3 regions of the Cytobacillus mangrovibacter genome follow, and region 1 is predicted to be linked to each of the others. Evidence: riboswitches for the same ligand, from Rfam matches in the RefSeq annotation. Region 1 holds a riboswitch; each other region holds the start of a gene.
The links. Region 1 has a riboswitch for lysine ahead of ACFYKT_RS15325 (amino acid permease). Riboswitches for the same ligand answer to the same signal wherever they lie in the genome.
Positions count from the first base shown of each region.

Region 2: it holds a riboswitch for lysine, as region 1 does, so the genes downstream of both, ACFYKT_RS11410 (aspartate kinase) here and ACFYKT_RS15325 (amino acid permease) in region 1, are expected to answer to the same signal.
Region 3: it holds a riboswitch for lysine, as region 1 does, so the genes downstream of both, ACFYKT_RS09995 (Na+/H+ antiporter NhaC family protein) here and ACFYKT_RS15325 (amino acid permease) in region 1, are expected to answer to the same signal.

Region 1 is NZ_JBIACJ010000008.1:79,803-86,317, forward strand. Features, by position in the region: gene ACFYKT_RS15310 (HAMP domain-containing sensor histidine kinase) at 1-608, shown strand, start outside; gene ACFYKT_RS15315 (DMT family transporter) at 830-1,666, shown strand; gene ACFYKT_RS15320 (lysoplasmalogenase) at 1,820-2,470, opposite strand; lysine riboswitch at 2,858-3,048, shown strand; gene ACFYKT_RS15325 (amino acid permease) at 3,193-4,674, shown strand; gene ACFYKT_RS15330 (ABC transporter substrate-binding protein) at 5,038-6,336, shown strand; gene ACFYKT_RS15335 (carbohydrate ABC transporter permease) at 6,422-6,515, shown strand, end outside.
Region 2 is NZ_JBIACJ010000005.1:218,276-224,790, reverse strand. Features, by position in the region: gene uvrC (excinuclease ABC subunit UvrC) at 1-1,693, shown strand, start outside; lysine riboswitch at 1,797-1,976, shown strand; gene ACFYKT_RS11410 (aspartate kinase) at 2,128-3,357, shown strand; gene ACFYKT_RS11405 (YslB family protein) at 3,413-3,868, opposite strand; gene ACFYKT_RS11400 (succinate dehydrogenase cytochrome b558 subunit) at 4,257-4,865, shown strand; gene sdhA (succinate dehydrogenase flavoprotein subunit) at 4,940-6,515, shown strand, end outside.
Region 3 is NZ_JBIACJ010000004.1:297,836-304,350, forward strand. Features, by position in the region: gene ACFYKT_RS09980 (DUF72 domain-containing protein) at 12-851, shown strand; gene ACFYKT_RS09985 (YunC family protein) at 972-1,274, shown strand; gene ACFYKT_RS09990 (HD-GYP domain-containing protein) at 1,470-2,555, shown strand; lysine riboswitch at 2,695-2,889, shown strand; gene ACFYKT_RS09995 (Na+/H+ antiporter NhaC family protein) at 3,041-4,609, shown strand; gene ACFYKT_RS10000 (ABC transporter substrate-binding protein) at 4,964-6,166, shown strand; gene ACFYKT_RS10005 (branched-chain amino acid ABC transporter permease) at 6,286-6,515, shown strand, end outside.

The sequences.
Region 1 (6,515 bases):
CATATGTCGATTTACTAAAAAATGAAAAGGACCTGGCAAAGATAGCAGAATATACCGAGGTACTGGATCAAAAGTCTAAAAGACTAAAGTTCCTAACAGACGATTTATTTGAAGCTGCTAAGGCTTCCAGCGGAAATATTCCGGTCCAACTCGAGAAGATTGATATTGTATCATTAATTGCACAGGGGCTTGGAGAAGTAAGTGAAAAGATTGAAGAGCTGGGTTTAGAATTTAGGTTCAATCATCCAAATGATAAAGTCTATGTGACAGCTGATGGGAAATTGTTATGGAGGTCTATTGAAAACGTATTATCTAATATCTTTAAGTATGCTCTTAAAGGGTCAAGGGTGTATATCAATATTGAAGATTTAGGAAACGAAATCCTTATTACCTTTAAGAATATTTCAGCTTATGAATTAAATATTTCAGCTGATGAATTAATGGAGCGCTTTAAAAGAGGCGATGAATCCAGATCTAGCCAAGGCAGTGGGTTGGGCCTTTCTATTGCGAAAAGCCTCATTGATATACAGAAAGGGAAATTTATCATTCAAATCGATGGGGACTTATTTAAATCGATGATTAGTATGCCTAAGAATTATAATGAATAAGTCATTAATTGACATGTTCCATGTGAAACAGCAGTTAACTCAATGTATCATTCTATTGTTCGCCAAAAAAACCTCCCTTCCGTCAAAGCCATTGATGGAAGGGAGGTTTTTGTCTAAGAATTAGGTTATATAAATGAATAGAAAAATAATAATAAAAACTATTTGAAGTACTTGAAATCTATATTAAAATGATTCTATTAAAGAGAGAGAAGGATTGTTTAATGTGGATTGTAGCTGCCGTTCTAACGATGCTTTGCTTTGGGATTAATAATTTGATTTTTAAGGTTACGTCAGGAAAAGGACTATCAAAGGTACATATGCAATTTTTCTTTTATCTTATTGCATTCTTGTTAATGCTTGGCTATGGAGCAGTCGAAGGGTTTGCAGCATTTAATGGATTAACCATTGTACTAGGTGTGGTCATCGGAATATTGAATGCAAACGGTAATATTCAAATGTCAAAGGCGTTTGAGAAGGGACCTGCAAGTTTAACGTCACCACTTATCAGTACAAATACGGTTATTCCTATACTTAGTGCGGCACTTATTTTCCACGAGCATATTACGCTCATTCAGTGGAGTGGCATTATTATTATGCTTGCTTCTGCAGCTATCATCCAATATGTACCAGGTAATGGTGTTAAATTGGATTATAGGCCGTGGATGTACCGCATTTTATTATCGGTTGTATCGTTTGGTGTACTCGGTGTGCTTATGAAAACATCTTCACATTTACATATTGATTCCATTAATACGCTTGTTTGTATGTATGGAGGCGGTGCAACTTATTTGATTATTAATAGTATTATTATGAAGGAAAAATGGCAGCGTACAGAGTTGAAATTTGGTGCCATTATTGGATGTATTAGTGTTATAGGTTATAGCAGCTATTTTTTTGCTCTTAACGCTGGAGTAGCAAGTATTGTCTTCCCGATTGTAAGTTTAAGTTGTTTAGTTGTCGTTCTCAGCAGCTGTTGGTTATATAAAGAAAGGCTCAGAATATATCAGGTCATCGGGGTTATTTCCGCGCTAGTTGGTATTGTGCTAACAAAGATTTAACAGTCTATTATTTCTTTGAAAAAATGAATCAGGGCTTAGGCTCTGATTTTTTTTTGGATGTTTGACCCGATGGCTGTTTACATTAATGGCAGGAGTGAAAAGGGGAATATATACTTCGTGCAGCAACTGCTCTTAAATTAATTGAGAAAAGGCCTAATATAAAGAATTAGACCCCTTTTGAAAGAATTTTAAACTACGGGCTATAAAAAATTGGGCTGTGTAATAGGTGGTCATGATTAGGACAGATGAATAAGGGATGTCGGAAACAAACCGATTCCACGCTAAGATCGAATCAGAGATAACGAATAAGATACTCCCTGTAATTGCCCATTTATTGCCGGTCATAATGGCAGACCAGGCCATCGTTGATATGATGATCGTATATAAACAAACTGGAATGAATAAAGCGCTATTTCCATTTTCGATTAGAGATTCGGTAAGAATATGACCAATAAAGATAGCATAGAAACCGATAGGAATAATCGATAAAACGCGGATGAGGGAAAATTGCCACTCCTTAAAAAATCCAATGAGATAAAAAATATGGCCTATTAAAAAGGCAGATAGCCCAATCAGGAACCAATGAAGTAAACCATCCCCAAACATACAAAATACTAATCCAGTTAAAATAATCCAGCTAGTGCTAGAGCCTTTTCCTCTAAATTGTATAAAAGCATAAGTAATGATTAACCACATCGGAATTAGCTTAAATGGAAGATTGAGAAGAAGTGGCGCATCTGGAATGATAAAAATATATAATGCACTCGAGATTAAGATAAGTAAGGGTAAAAATAGCCTTTTCAATTCGTCACACCTTTCTATAAGTTTATTCTTTTATCACTATATTAGATTATTCTCCCCTTAATACCAGACTCCTCTTAGGAATGGGGAGGAAGTCCATGGAAATTTCCGCTTTTCCTCCTTTGATGACAGGTACAGTGATAATGGACATGTTTAATTTCTTAATTCGAGTGCTCAAGCTTTATACGTAGAAGAATGATCAACCATTAACAATAAATTTTACTTAGAAAGTATTTTGCTTTATTTTATATTCTATTTAATTGGTAAATGATAACTATCCCCATTAAAACGGCATATCGGAATAGGGTAAAACAACGAGATATTGACTATTGTAAAATAGTATTATAAAGTTAGTAACGTAATAATTTAATATAATAAATCCTCATCAACCGATGAGGTAGAGGTCGCAGTTTTTATTAGTAAGGCGGACGAGATGCAGAGACATCACTTGACTCCGTTTGAAAGGAAAAGCTGCCGAAGTGTGCTTGTCTCTCTGGTTAAGCATGCTGGGGCTGTCTCCAAATAGGAACAGAACTGTCACGATTGGTCCTACCAGCCATTCGTGTTGGGCTATCTTTCGGAAGGTATGATGCGGGCTATTGATAATGTCACCTGATTCTACTTCGGTGACATTTTTTATTCCAAACTCCTTCCAAATTAGAAAAGCTAATGGGTCTTCATTGAAGACTATGTGCTAGAAAAACTGATGAAAAGGAGTAAAAGCAATGAGAACATTTGATGAAAGAAAAGATAATTTTAGCACTGGTACAGTTTCTTCCAATAAAGAAACTACCGGCTTAAAACGCAGTTTAAAAACACGTCACTTAACCATGATTTCTTTAGGCGGAACTATTGGAACAGGCCTTTTTCTCGCCAGCGGCGGAGCAATCCACTCTGCTGGTCCCGGAGGAGCTCTCCTTTCCTATCTTGTGATTGGGATTATGGTCTATTTCTTAATGACGAGTCTTGCGGAAATGGGCGCCTACATGCCTGTTGCAGGGAGCTTTAGCACATATGCCGCCAAGTTTGTTGACCCGTCACTCGGATTTGCTCTTGGCTGGAACTATTGGTATAACTGGGCGATAACTATTGCAGCAGAACTATCAGCTGTTACCATGATTATGAAATTTTGGTTCCCAGATACGCCTTCTATTATATGGAGTGCGCTTTTCTTAGTAATCATGTTTTTATTAAATTTTCTATCTGTAAAAGGTTTTGGTGAAGCAGAATATTGGTTCTCCTTAATTAAAGTCGTTACTGTAATCATCTTCATTATTGTTGGTACTTTAATGATTTTCGGAATCATGGGTGGTCAGGTAATTGGCTTAAAGAACTTTACGGTTGGAGATGCACCGTTCCATGGTGGCTTTATGGCAATGCTTGGGATATTTATGGCAGCGGGTTTCTCTTTCCAAGGCACAGAGTTGCTAGGTGTAGCAGCGGGTGAAACCGAGGATCCTGGTAAATCAATTCCTAAGGCTGTAAAATCAGTATTTTGGCGCATCCTTTTATTCTATGTGCTAGCAATTTTAGTAATTAGTTTAATTATTCCGTATACAAATGGGAATCTTGCAAGCAGTGATGTAACGGTTAGCCCATTCACAATCGTTTTCCAAAAGGCAGGAATTGCCTTTGCTGCTTCCGTAATGAATGCAGTGATCTTAACAGCCGTGCTATCTGCCGGTAACTCAGGAATGTATGCTTCCACACGTATGCTTTGGGATTTAGCACGTGAAGGAAAAGCACCTAAGTTTCTTGGAAAATTAAATAAAAGAGGTGTTCCTGTAAATGCTTTGATTGCAACATCATTAGTCGGAACACTTGCTTTCTTGGCTTCATTATTTGGTGACGGCACTGTCTATGTTTGGCTACTAAATGCTTCAGGAATGTCAGGATTTATTGCATGGCTTGGAATCGCCATTTGTCACTATCGATTCCGACGGGCATTTGTTGCCCAAGGAAAAGACTTAAGCCTTTTACCATACAAAGCAAAGTTATTTCCATTTGGCCCTATTTTCGCCTTCGCAGTTTGTGGCTTCGTCGTATTAGGACAAAACTATTCAGCCTTTATGGGGGATCATATTGATTGGAACGGTATAGTGGTTTCTTATATAGGACTGCCTTTATTCCTTATTTTATGGCTTGGTTACAAATTTACGAAAAAGACAAAATGGATCCCGTTAAAGGATTGCGATTTATCAAATTAATTCTATTGCACGCAGCCAGCGTGCTTTTTTTTATGGAGGAAACCAGAGAGAAAAGCATGAGCCAAATGGAGTTTTTTGTAGAATTTTAAAAGAAATTATGGAAACCGGTTTCTATAAAATCATTGATTTTTCTGAATATTAGGTTTATAATCTGTATTGAAAGCGGTTTCCTCCATAGAAAAGACTAGATTTCTCCCGAAGTTTAGAAATCGGTTTCCGAGTTATCTTGCAATAATTTAGTTTTAAGAATCAAATTTCAAAAAAAGAAGGTGAATGATACAAAAAAAGGGAAAATAATTATTTCAGCGGAGTATTTAAATGGAAAATAATTAATGGCTAAAAAAAAAGTGGGGGGAATGAAAAGTGAGAAGCTTGAAAAAACTGGTCGCGGTAGGATTATCGACAGCCCTAGCATTTACATTAGCAGCCTGTAATGATAATGAAAAGTCGTCTTCTGATGATGTTGAAAAAGGAGATAAGCAAGTTACTTTGGATTTTTGGACGTTTGGTGCTACTGGATATGAAGATTTAGCTAAAGCATACGAACTAGAAAATCCGAATGTCAAAATAAAAGTAAGAGCAGCTGAAACGGCGGAGCACCATGATGCACTATTTACAGCATTATCAGCTGGAAGCGGTGCCCCAGATATTTCGATGTTAGAAATTGACCAGTTAGATCGTTTTAAGGTAGCACAAGATCGTTTTGAAAACTTATATGACCTTGGTGCAAAGGATATTAAAGATCAATACTTGGATTGGAAATGGAATACTGGTGAAAACAATGATGGAGATTTCTTAATTGGTTTACCAACGGATATTGGACCGAAAGCTTTATACTATCGTGTGGATGTATTTGAAGAAGCAGGTCTGCCGACTGATCCAGAGGAAGTAGCGAATTTAATTAATTCACCAAAGGCATTTGAAGAAGCTGGTTTAAAGGTAAAGGAACAAACGGGTAAACCTTTTATTGATAGTATTGAAATGGCCTTTAGGGCTTATTTAGATGCCGCACAAGAAACCTTCCTTAATCCTGAAGGAGAATTAATTCTTGAAGAGAACGGAAATGCGGTTAAAAATGCTTATGACTATGCAGTTAAATTAAATGAGTTAGGCATTGTAGGAAAATTCGAAATGTGGTCACCTGAATGGGCCAATGCAGTAAATAAAGGGGAATTCGCAGCAGAGTTAGGTGCAGGCTGGTTGAAAGGCTGGATGGAAGGCAATGCAACCGAAGCAACCGGTAAATGGAAAGTGGCAACATTGCCATCAGAATTTGCTGCAAACTGGGGCGGCTCTTTTATCGCTATTCCAAAGGAAACAAAGAATGCGAAGGAAGCGTATGAATTTGTCCAATGGTTAGTTTCTCCTGATAATCAATTGAAGTCATTCCAGGAAAAGGGATTGTTCCCATCTGCACCATCTGTTTATGAAATGGATGAATTTAAGACGAATGAAGATGAGTTCTTTGGCGGACAGGCAACAGCTCCTGTCTTTGCGAAAGCCGCTCAAGATATCAATGGTGCCATTTATAAAGGGGAAAAATACTTTCCAGTTTACCAGGAAGTGTTGAATGCTTTAAAGAATGTACAGTCTAAAGGGGCAGATCCGGAAAAAGAGTGGACAGCAGCTATTAAGCGAGCGAAGGATTTATTAAATCGATAGGTTATTAGTTTATTAGAGGTGGATGTGGAGCTTAAAAGTGAGTGGGCTCCACTTTTCGCCTATTGATCGGAAAAGAGGTGTGAGAATGCAACCTGAAAGTAATAAGGAAAAGGTGGAGAAGAAGGGAGACGTGGGTGTCCATCAAGTACCAAGGAAGAAAAAGATAAGAAAGAAGCGGT
Region 2 (6,515 bases), on a different contig from region 1:
GATTATATATGTTGGTAAGGCAAAAGTATTAAAAAACAGAGTCCGATCGTACTTTACAGGTTCACATGATGGAAAAACATTAAGGCTTGTCAATGAAATTGAAGACCTGGAGTACATTGTTACTTCCTCCAATATGGAAGCTTTAATTCTCGAAATGAATTTAATAAAAAAATATGATCCGAAGTACAATATTATGCTAAAGGATGATAAGAGCTATCCATTTATTAAGTTAACTGCAGAGAGGCACCCGCGCCTAATCACAACGCGAAAAGTAAAAAAAGATAAAGGGAAATATTTTGGACCCTATCCCAATGTGCAGGCTGCAAATGAGACAAAAAAGCTGCTGGACAAAATTTATCCACTAAGAAAATGTTCGACCTTACCTGATCGTGTTTGTCTTTACTACCACTTAGGACAATGTCTTGCCCCTTGTGTTAACGATGTAAGTGAGCAGGAATATAAAAAAATGGTTGATGAAATTACTCGCTTTCTTAATGGAGGTTACAAGGAGATTAAGAAAGATTTAACTGAAAAGATGACAGCCGCGGCTGAAGAGCTAGATTTTGAAAGGGCAAAAGAGTTTCGCGACAAAATTGCCCATATTGATACGACAATGGAGAAGCAAAAGATCACTTCAACTGATTTAACAGATCGGGATGTATTTGGATATGCTGTAGATAAGGGTTGGATGTGTGTGCAGGTTTTCTTTATTAGACAGGGGAAATTGATCGAGCGTGATGTATCGATGTTTCCAATCCATGATGAGCCAGATGATGAAATATTGACTTTTCTTGGCCAGTTCTATTTAAAGGAAAACCATTTTAAACCGCGTGAAATATTGGTTCCTGATTCAGTAAATGCTGAAATGGCTGAAGAATTCTTAGGGGTAAAGGTTCTAAAGCCTCAGCGTGGACAGAAAAAGGATCTCGTTAAGCTGGCATATAAAAATGCAAAGATTGCTCTACAGGAAAAGTTTTCTTTAATCGAGCGTGATGAAGAAAGAACAATTAAAGCAATTGAAAATTTAGGTCAGCAGCTTGGAATATATACACCCCATCGAATCGAAGCATTTGATAACTCGAATATTCAAGGAACGGATCCAGTATCTGCGATGATTGTCTTTATTGATGGTAAACCAGAGAAAAGGGAATACCGCAAATATAAAATAAAATCTGTACAAGGTCCTGATGATTATGACTCTATGCGGGAGGTTGTCCGAAGGAGGTACACTCGGGTTCTAAAAGAAGGTTTGCCTCTTCCGGATTTAATCATAATTGATGGGGGAAAAGGGCATGTAGAAACGGTAAGAGATGTACTAGAGAATGAACTGAGTCTTGATATCCCTATATCTGGACTTGTAAAAGATGAAAAGCATCGGACATCTCAGCTGCTCTACGGGAAGCCACTAGAAATGATTCCACTTGCAAGAAACAGCCAAGAGTTCTATTTATTGCAAAGAATTCAAGATGAAGTGCATCGCTTTGCCATCACCTTCCACCGACAATTGCGTGGGAAGAATGCATTTCAATCTGTGCTTGATGATATCCCGGGAATTGGAGAAAAGAGGAAGAAGCAGCTATTAAAAACGTTTGGATCTATTAAGAAAATGAAGGATGCACCTATTGAGGAGTTCACAAATATCGGGATTCCATTAAATGTCGCAAAAGAACTAATAAAAAAATTACAGGAATAGATTGTTTGAAAAAAATGAATATGCTATAATTACTGAAAAATTAAATATCACTTTATAGTATTAAAGTAAGTTTAAAGGAACCAACCCTTTGAACTTCCTCTAAAGTGAAGGTAGAGGTGCGAACTTCAAAAGTAAAAGCTTGGAGAAGAATGAGCTTCAATGAAAAGCTTTGAAAGGGAATGTTTGCCGAAGTGAAGAAAGTCTCATCACTTTCTTTGCTGGTTTTGTATTGAATAAATGCAAGATTGTCAAGTTGAAAATGACTTGGAGAGCTATCTCACTGTGTGTGCGTATGCTTCTTTTGTACGTTAATCCCACAGCAATGAGATAGTTTCTCGTTGCTGTTTTTTTGTGTTAAAAATCAGATGTGCACTTGAAAATGGTTGCGTGAGACTTCAAAAGATTAACCGAAAAGGGTAGGAAGAGGGAAAATCATGGGATTAATCGTGCAGAAATTTGGTGGAACATCCGTTGGAGACGCGGAGAAGATTCAAAATGTAGCCACTCGAGTGATCGAAGAAAAGGAGAAAGGAAACGATGTAGTCGTAGTTGTTTCAGCAATGGGGAAATCAACAGACCATCTCGTTGACCTTGCAAAAGGAATATCCATACGCCCAAATAGAAGAGAAATGGACATGCTTTTAACAACAGGGGAACAAATCACGATTTCATTAGTAGCCATGGCATTAGCTGATAGAGGCTATCCGGCTGTTTCGCTTACTGGATGGCAGGCTGGAATCATAACAGAGCCCGTTCATGGCAATGCACGAATTATCGGCATGAATACAGAAAGAATAGATAGTGAGTTAAAGCAGGGAAGGATTGTTGTTGTAGCAGGCTTCCAAGGAATAACAGAAGATGGGGCGATTTCAACCTTGGGGCGAGGTGGATCTGACACAACGGCTGTCGCATTAGCAGCAGCATTACAAGCTGATAAATGTGAAATATACACAGATGTAACTGGTGTATTTACAACAGACCCGCGCTATGTGAAAGATGCTAGAAAGCTTTTGGCGGTATCTTATGATGAGATGCTGGAGCTAGCCCATTTAGGTGCTGGAGTTCTGCACCCAAGGGCAGTAGAGTTTGCTAAAAATTATCAAATTCAGCTAGAAGTCCGCTCTAGTATTGAAAGAGAAGCTGGGACGATTATCGAGGAGGAAGTAACAATGGAACAAAACTTAGTTGTGCGGGGAGTGGCTTTTGAGGAGGACATTACAAGAGTAACTGTTATCGGTTTACCGAACTCCTTAACAGGTCTTTCTGTTATTTTTTCAAAACTAGCAGAAAGTCATATTAACGTCGATATTATCATTCATAGTATATTAGCAGATCAATTAACCAATTTATCCTTTTCAATAAAAAACGAAGACCTGGAAGATACAATCAAGGTATTGGAGAACAGCAAGGAAAAGTTAAATTATGAACGAATTGAGTCAGAATCTGGACTTGCTAAGGTATCAATTGTTGGTTCAGGAATGGCATCCAATCCAGGGGTCGCAGCTGAAATGTTTGCGGTATTAGCATCCAATGATATTGAAGTGAAAATGGTCAGCACCTCCGAAATTAAAGTATCCACAGTGGTAGAACATGCCAAAATGCTGCATGCAGTTGAAGTGCTGCACCATGCTTTTAAACTTTCGGGCACCTTAGTTACACCTTAAAGGTAAAGAAAAAAGCTTCAAACCATCATATGGTTGAAGCTTTTTTCTTTGTTACTTATGGAAGAATACTGTCCTTCTTATCCCATTTAACAGTAAAATGGATCTTTCCCTTTTTTTTATTAGGGTGCTCAAATGCTTCACAAATGACTTCTTTTTGACTCTCTATTTGCTCGGCAATAAATCCAGCTTCCAGTTGAAAAGTACATGGATTGTTTTGACTGCATCGCATTTTTATTATAGGGCTGAACAATTCAAGTTCCATTTCATTTTTGGATTCCTTCACAATCGATAAATCTCCCCAAGCGGATTTCTGAAAAAACTCAACTACTTCATTCAGAGTGTCCATTGGGTATTTACGAGCAAGTCTTTTGCCTGCCCAGTATAAGATTTCCGGTGTATCATTGCCTAATAGTTCATGCAAAAGCACTTCCCGAATAAGTTCATAACCAAATAGTGGAACTGATTCAGTTGTATTTTCATATTTAATTGCATCTATTGCTGATTCGCCCAAGCTGTATTCCCCACTTTCTATTATTCTTCTATTATATACAAAACTGTTGAATTTTAGTCACCCAATCATGGAAAAAGGTTATTTTTCTTAGAGGAAATTATTGTTATTTTAGTATATGTGGAAAACCTAGAAGTCTATTGAAATATAAGGTTTTTTCTTTTATTTAAGTAATACCAATATATTTTAATAATTTTCTCTTTTATGAACACTTTATGTAATCGTTTCCTTGACGCTATATTATGTTGGGAGTAAAATGGACATGTCACATAATTGTAAGAATATGCAGTACTATTTTTATCGTGATGTTTAGGTGGAACATTTGTATACATAATGCTTATAAAAGTGGAAAGTGAAACCTCAACATCTTCAAAAACTAGGGGGGTAAAACATGGCGGGTAATCGTGAGTTTTTTAATCGCAGACTGCATTCATTGCTTGGTGTCATTCCTGTTGGCTTGTTCTTAATTCAGCATCTAGTAGTGAATCATTTTGCAACAGGAGGAGAAGAGTCGTTTAATAAAGCGGCAGGTTTCATGGAACATCTTCCGTTCCGAACTTTATTAGAGACTTTTGTAATTTTCTTGCCTTTATTATTTCATGCAATTTATGGCCTTTACATTGCTTTTACGGCTAAGAATAATACGAGCAGATTTGGCTTTTTCCGTAACTGGATGTTCATGATTCAACGTATATCGGGTGTTATTACACTAGTATTTATCACATGGCATGTATGGCAAACTCGCGTTCAAGCAGCATTTGGCGCAGACGTTAACTTTCAAATGATGGAGAATATCCTTTCGAATCCATTTATGTTCTGGTTCTACTTACTTGGTGTTATCTCTACAATTTTCCATTTCTCTAATGGCCTTTGGTCATTCTGTGTTAGCTGGGGAATTACCATTACACCTCGTTCACAGCGAATTTCAACATATGTAACCATTGGTGTCTTTGTTGCCCTTTCTATTGTAGGAATTCGTGCGCTTACAGCATTTATTTAATTTTAATAATCTATTAATTGTTCGGATCTAATAGTGTTAATTCGGATTTACTAAGTATTAGGGAGTGAGTCACAATGGGTAAAGGTAAGGTTATCGTTGTCGGCGGCGGCTTAGCTGGCTTAATGGCAACAATCAAGGTGGCAGAAACAGGAACTCCGGTTGAGTTATTTTCATTAGTACCGGTTAAACGATCACATTCTGTTTGTGCTCAAGGCGGTATTAACGGAGCGGTAAATACAAAAGGTGAAGGAGATTCTCCTTGGATTCACTTTGACGATACTATTTATGGTGGGGACTTCCTAGCAAATCAGCCGCCAGTTAAAGCAATGGCTGAGGCTGCACCAGGAATTATTCATTTATTGGATCGTATGGGTGTTATGTTTAACCGTACGCCAGAAGGATTGCTTGACTTCCGCCGTTTCGGAGGTACACAGCATCATCGTACGGCTTTTGCGGGTGCAACTACAGGTCAGCAATTGCTTTATGCATTGGATGAGCAGGTGCGCCGTCATGAAGTTGCAGGTTTAGTTACTAAATATGAAGGCTGGGAATTCCTGGGTTCTGTTATTGATGAAGAAGGCATTTGCCGTGGAGTTGTTGCACAAAACTTAACTTCAATGGAAATTAAATCATTTGCAGCTGATGCTGTTATTATGGCAACAGGTGGACCTGGTATTATCTTTGGTAAATCCACAAACTCCGTAATTAACACAGGTTCTGCAGCTTCAATCGTGTATCAGCAGGGTGTTTACTATGCGAATGGTGAGTTCATCCAAATCCATCCAACAGCTATTCCTGGAGATGACAAGCTTCGTCTAATGAGTGAATCAGCTCGTGGAGAGGGCGGCCGTATTTGGACATATAAGGATGGGAAGCCATGGTACTTCTTAGAAGAGAAGTATCCAGCGTATGGAAACCTTGTTCCACGAGATATTGCAACAAGAGAAATCTTTGATGTCTGCGTGAATGAGAAGTTGGGAATCAACGGGGAAAACATGGTTTACCTAGATTTATCTCATAAAGATCCACATGAGCTTGATGTTAAATTAGGTGGAATTATAGAAATTTATGAGAAGTTTACTGGGGATGATCCACGTAAGCTTCCAATGAAAATATTCCCGGCTGTTCACTATTCAATGGGTGGACTATGGGTAGATTATGATCAAATGACAAATATTCCAGGATTGTTTGCTGCTGGGGAATGTGATTATTCACAGCATGGTGCAAACCGTCTTGGTGCGAACTCCTTGCTTTCTGCGATTTACGGCGGGATGGTTGCCGGTCCAAAGGCTTTGGAATATATTAGCGGCCTTAGCAAGCATGCTGAGGATGTTTCTTCAACTGTATTTGATGGACATGTTAAACAGGAAGAAGATAAATGGAATAAAATTATGTCAATGAATGGAACAGAAAATGCGTATGTCATTCATAAAGAGCTTGGCGAATGGATGACAGATAATGTTACCGTTGTACGTCATAATGACAGACTTCTAAAGACAGATGAAAAAATCGTTGAGCTTTTAGAGCGTTATCAAAATATTAATATAAATGATACGTCTAAATGGAGCAACCAAGGCGCATTCTTTACGCGTCAGCTTCAAAATATGCTTCAATTGGCACGTGTTATTACAATTGGTGCTTATAATCGAA
Region 3 (6,515 bases), on a different contig from region 1:
AGGTGTGTTTCATGATATTAATTGGAGTAACTGGATGGGGGGACCATCATACCCTTTATACTCATCCCGATGCTAAACGGAATAAATTAATGACATATGCTAGTCATTTTCCAACTGTTGAAGTAGATGCCTCCTTTTATGCAGTCCAGTCAAAACAAAATGCAGAAAGCTGGGTAGAGCAGACTCCAGATAATTTTCAATTTATAGTGAAGGCTTATCAGGGAATGACAGGTCATGAAAGAGGAGAGATCCCTTATAAAGATAAAGGTGAGATGTTTGCTGCATGTAAGGATTCATTGGAACCATATCAAAATAAGTTGGCGATGGTTCTTTTTCAATTTCCGCCTTGGTTTGATTGTAGAAGAAAGAATGTAGATTATTTGCGTTGGTGTAAGGAGCAAATGGGAGAACTTCCTTGTGCGATAGAATTCCGCCACCAGTCATGGTATAAACCAGAGTATAAGGAAAAAACGATCCAATTTATAAAGGATGAAGGCTGGATTCATACTATTTGTGATGAGCCGCAGGCAGGAGCAGGTTCGATACCGATTGTGCTTGAACCAGCCAATACGGAAAAGGTATTAGTAAGATTTCATGGGCGGAATGTACATGGCTGGCAAAAGAAGAATGCCCCTAACTGGAGAGAAGTGCGTTATCTTTATAGATACAATGACAAGGAGCTTGCTGAGTGGGCAGAGTACTTGAAGAAGTTAGATGAAGCATGTAAGAAGGTGTATGTAGTTTTTAACAATAATTCTGGCGGAGATGCTGCTGATAATGCCAAGCAACTTATCCAAATGTTGAATCTTGAATATACCGATCTTGCCCCTAGACAATTGGAATTGTTTTAATGCCTATCCATGTAGGGCCAACGAATATGATACTTGAAATATAAAAGTAGGCTTGGTGATATTACACGCTTTTTTAGTCACTAGCATAGTTTGTAGTGGGTAGGAAAGGAGTGTAAGATCATGATTGATTTAAAGCCGATTGATATAAAGGGCCATACATTCCTGTGTGTCTCGGTGGAATTGCCAAAAACCAATTTACTTGTTGTAACAAGTGATAAAGGATATATCATGTGTGGTGCCCTAGATGTTGCGTTGCTAAATGAGAAGTTAAAGGATCGCAAAGTAATTGCCGGCAGAGCTGTGGGTGTAAAAACGATCGAACAGCTTCTGGAGGCACCATTAGAATCTGTTACCTATGAAGCAGAATCGTTAGGGATTCATAAAGGTATGATAGGAAAAGAGGCCCTTCTTAAAATGATATAAAAGGCATGCCGGAAAGTTCATTCCGGCTGCCTTTTTTATTCTTACTAAATTCTTTAAATGAATAAACTGTCAATATTTTTCGACAAAGTGGCAGTGGCATCTGTCACTTATTGGCGAAAAAAGGTATGATGGATAAAGGTGATTATTTATGAATACGAAAATGAAAAAACTACGGAAATTGTATAGGAGTAATTTATGAGATTAGTGACAACAACATCTGTAGAGGTCGATACAATTCTTGCTAGAGCTATTTATAATGAAACAGGACAAATATTACTAAACGAAGGTGTAGTGCTGAAGGAAGGAATGATTCAGCGTCTTCAAGCTTTGGGTATTAGTTATATCTTTATAAAAGATAATCAAACAGAAGATATTCAATACAAGAGCACTCTTTCAGATCCAGTTCGCAGGGAAGCGATTCAAACAATTAATTCGATTTTCCTTGAAATTCAAAAGGATGCTAACTTAACCAATTCTTTCGTTGTTGAAAAAGCTTCGAGGCGTCTATCAGAATTGATCCGTTTTTTAATGGCTGAATTAGCGGAGGATAAGGAATTAATAAATCTGCTTTCTGATGCTTTTTCCTACGATAATTATATATTTACCCATTCCTTAAATGTGACGCTCTATTCTTTAGCGATCGGAATGGAGCTGAAGCTTTCACCAAAGGAGCTTGAAACCCTTGGTTTAGGAGCCATTTTTCATGATATTGGAAAGTTGAAAGTACCTTTAGATGTATTGTTAAAGCCGGGAAGATTAACGGAAGAAGAGTATATTGCGATAAAAGAACATGCTGAGGCAGGTTTTCAAATATTGAGGAAGGTACAAACGATTCCCTTATTGGTTGCTCATTGTGCCTATCAGCACCATGAACGGATTAATGGATCAGGATATCCAAGAGGGATTTCAGGAAAGGATATTCATTATTTCGGAAAAATCATAGCTGTGGCGGATGTATTTGATGCGGTAACTTCCAATCGTGTGTATCGGAAAGCGATGCTTCCGCATGAAGGATTAGAGATTCTTTATGCAGGTTCAGGAACATTGTTTGAGAAGCAAGTTGTTGAAGCTTTCCGCTATGCTGTTGCTATTTACCCGGTTGGGATAACAGTTGAACTGAGTGATGGCCGAAAGGGAATTGTTTCTGGGCAAAATACAGGTCTAGGTGACCGGCCTATTATTCGAATTATGGAGCATGATGGTGAACAGGTAGAGCCATATGAGTTAGACTTGAAAATAGAGTTAAATATTGTTGTGACTGCTTGTGACACAACTTTTTAGATAGCAGAAATGTTAACAAGAATTGTCAATAATAAAGAGGAACTTCATAAAAAGTATTTATTATACTTAATGACAATAGCTTATCAGCATTCTGTTATTCTGATATAGTAATATACAATTAAATAAACCTTATCATATCCGATGGGGTAGAGGCGCGGAATTCAAGAGTAAGCTGTGTGAGGATGACAACAGTGATTACAGCTAAAAGGGAATTTTGCCGAAGCAAATGAATTGTGTCAACAATAATTTGTTGGGGTTACTTTGAATAAGGGTAACACTATCATTATGGAGGCCAAGTGCTTGATTTCCTTCATATTGGGGAGCTACAGGACGTGATGGAGAATCTAATTACTTAATAAAGAGTAATGGTAGACAATCTCTATCGTTATTCTTTTTTTATTTTTCTTCTATTATTATCAATTCCCTCTAAATAAAGGATTAGTATTCAAACGTATATCTCATACTAATTAAGAGGAGGAACAAAAATGGAAAATACCATTTTTTCACTAATCCCGCCATTTTTGGCGATTATCATGGTCATATTTACACGGAAGGTTTTGATATCCTTAGGTGTAGGAATCGTATCAGCCTCTCTATTACTAGCAGAGTTTAGTATAACAGGCACCATAAGTACCATCTATGATTCGGTAAAAGGCATCTTTGTATCAGATGGGGAAATGAATTACTCGAATATTTATATCCTTTTATTCTTAATCATACTAGGGATTATTACATCTTTTATTTCTATTTCTGGGGGAAGCCGAGCGTTTGGTGAATGGGCAATCAAGCGAGTGAAATCCCGAATAGGTGCACAAATCGTTACAGCCGTCTTAGGTATTATCATTTTTATCGATGATTATTTTAATGCGCTTGCAGTTGGTCAAATCTCAAAGCCAATCACTGATCGTCAGAAGGTATCAAGAGCGAAGTTAGCTTATTTGATTGATTCAACTTCAGCACCTATATGTGTTGTTTCACCTGTGTCTAGCTGGGGTGCTTCAATCATTGCGTTAATCGGAACGATTCTAGCAACACATAATATAACAGATTACTCCGCATTCTCTGCATTTATGCAAATAATTCCGATGAACTTATATGTTTGGGCCACTTTGGCAATGGTGTTCATTGTTGCTTTCAGAAATGTGGAAATTGGACCGATGAGAGTGCATGAACTGCGTGCTGTAAAGGAAGGACTGGTTACAGATCCTTCAAAGCCAGCTGCAGGAGAATTGAAAGAGGATTTGCCGACTAGTTCAAAAGGAACTGTTGGGGATTTAGTATGGCCGATTGTTGCCCTAATTGTTGGAACAGTTGGGACAATGCTTTGGACAGGCTATGAAGCGGCTGAGGAAAAAACGATCCTAGCTATTTTTGAATATACGGATGTTACCAAGTCATTGATTCTAGGCGGGCTTCTCGGGTTAATCGTAACTTTAGGCTTTTTTATCCGTCAAGTGGTTATATTAAAAGCTGTAAACGGGAATGTCTTAGGAAAAGGAGTTTGGGCAGGGACAAAGTCGATGCTTCCAGCTGTGTATATCCTTTTATTTGCTTGGGCTATTGCTGATTTAATCGGACGTTTAGAAACAGGAAAGTATTTAGCTGGCATTGCAGATAGCACAAATTTAAATTCTTCATTTCTGCCGTTTATCCTTTTTGTTATCGCTTGTATTATGGCATTCAGTACAGGAACATCATGGGGCTCTTTTGGAATACTCCTTCCGATTGCTGGGGATATTGCAGCCGCAACAGATGTAAGTCTCTTATTGCCGGCTTTAGCAGCCGTGTTAGCTGGTGCTGTATTTGGTGACCATTGTTCACCGATATCCGATACAACCATCCTTTCAGCGACTGGTGCAGGATGTAATTTGATGGATCATGTAATGACGCAGATTCCATATGCTGTGACCTCAGCTATAATTGCAGGAATTGGCTATTTAGTGATTGGATTTACGGGCAGTACGGTTCTTGCTCTCTTAGCAGTTGCACTTCTACTTATTCTTTTTGCTATAATAGCTGGCAGAATTTCAAAAGTGGACTGGCAGGAGACATAAATAATATAAAGGAAAAGGCTTTCTCATGTTGAGAGAGCCTTTTCAAATGTTTTGATAGTAAAAAAATAATAGAAGAAAAAATAATTCTAATGTAATTGTAAAGAATAAATATTTTGAAAAATTATAATCTTGCTAAAATATTGTTTTGACAGATAACTCTAAAAATATTATACTATTTTTAGATTAGAGCAAGTAGTTAGAAAATATCATATTTTACATTTTGTTTCAGAAAGTTAGGAGTATGGTCGGGCTATTTGAAAAGGTTATGAGAGAGTGTGGGCCTGCGTATAACCAGATACAAATGCAAGATTACGCTTTTAATTATCGGAACAATCAGACAAAGGGGGATTAGGGATGTTTTTTAAGAAAAAGATTACTTCAGTACTTATGGCTTCAACATTGGCAGCTGGATTATTAGCTGGCTGCGGCGGTGGGGAAAAAGCTGGTACAGAAGGCTCAAAAGGTTCTAGTGGTGGAGATACCATTAAAATAGGTGCGAACCTTGAGCTTTCAGGTCCTGTTGCTTCATATGGACAAGGGATAGCGGCAGGGATTGAGCTTGCTGTTGAAGAAATCAACAATAGTGGCGGAGTAGATGGAAAGAAAATCGAAATTATCAAAGTAGATAATAAATCTGATGCTGCAGAAGCAACGAACGCAGCGATTAAATTAACAAACCAAGATAAAGTAACGGCTATTATTGGTGCGGCTACTAGTGGAAATTCAGTAGCACAGGCTGAAATTGCTAATTCTAATAAAACGATTCTATTATCACCATCTGGTACGAGCCCGAACGTAACAGTTGGAACAAATGGAGATGTGAATGAATTTGTTTTCCGTACTTCTTTCATTGACCCATTCCAAGGAACAGTTGCAGCTAATTTCGCTTCTGGAGATTTAAAAGTGAAAAATGCAGCTATCTATGCAGATAATGCGAGTGACTATGCAAAAGGCCTTGCAGCTTCATTTAAGGAAACGTTTGAAGGTGCAGGTGGAAAAGTTGTATCAGAAGAATCTTATGTGGCAAAAGATACGGACTTCCGTTCGACATTAACACGTATTAAATCTGCAAATCCAGAGTTTATCTTTATCCCTGGTTATTATGAAGAAGTAGGCTTAATTATTAAGCAAGCTCGTGAAATGGGTATTGATGTTCCATTTATGGGAGCTGATGGTTGGGATTCACCAATTCTTGTTGATTTAGCTGGTGCAGATGCTTTAAATAACACATTCTTAACAAATCATTACTCAGCACAAGATCCAGATGAAACGATTCAAAAATTTGTAACTAGTTTCTCTGAAAAGTATGATGGAAAGTCGCCTGATGCATTTAATGCACTTGGCTATGATTCAGTTTACTTCTTAGCAGATGCAATGAAGCGTGCTGGCAGTACATCGGATGCAACGAAAATTAAGGATGCTCTAGCAGCTACTAAAGATTTAGCGCTTGTAACTGGTATTGTTACTGTTGACGAACTACACAACCCAATTAAATCAGCGACTGTTTTAGAACATAAAGATGGGAAGCAAGTCTTCAAATCTAAGGTTAATCCTTAAGAGAAGCTGGAGAAATGGGGGGATAATCTATCCTCCCATTTCTATTGAAAAGGGTGCAAAAAATGTAAGTTTTTGGAGTGTAAGCTTTTTTCGCATTTTAGTTGAGGGAGTGAAAATTCATGGAATGGATACAGCAATTAATAAACGGTATTTCACTCGGCAGTATCTATGCATTGATCGCGCTAGGATATACGATGGTTTATGGAATAATTAAATTAATTAACTTTGCTCATGGCGAAGTTTTTATGATTGGTGCTTTTGTCGGTTTTTATGCCATCTCAGGTTGGGGCCTAGGCTTCTTTCCTGCATTATTGCTGGCAATGGTTGTCTGTGCTCTATTTGGTGTACT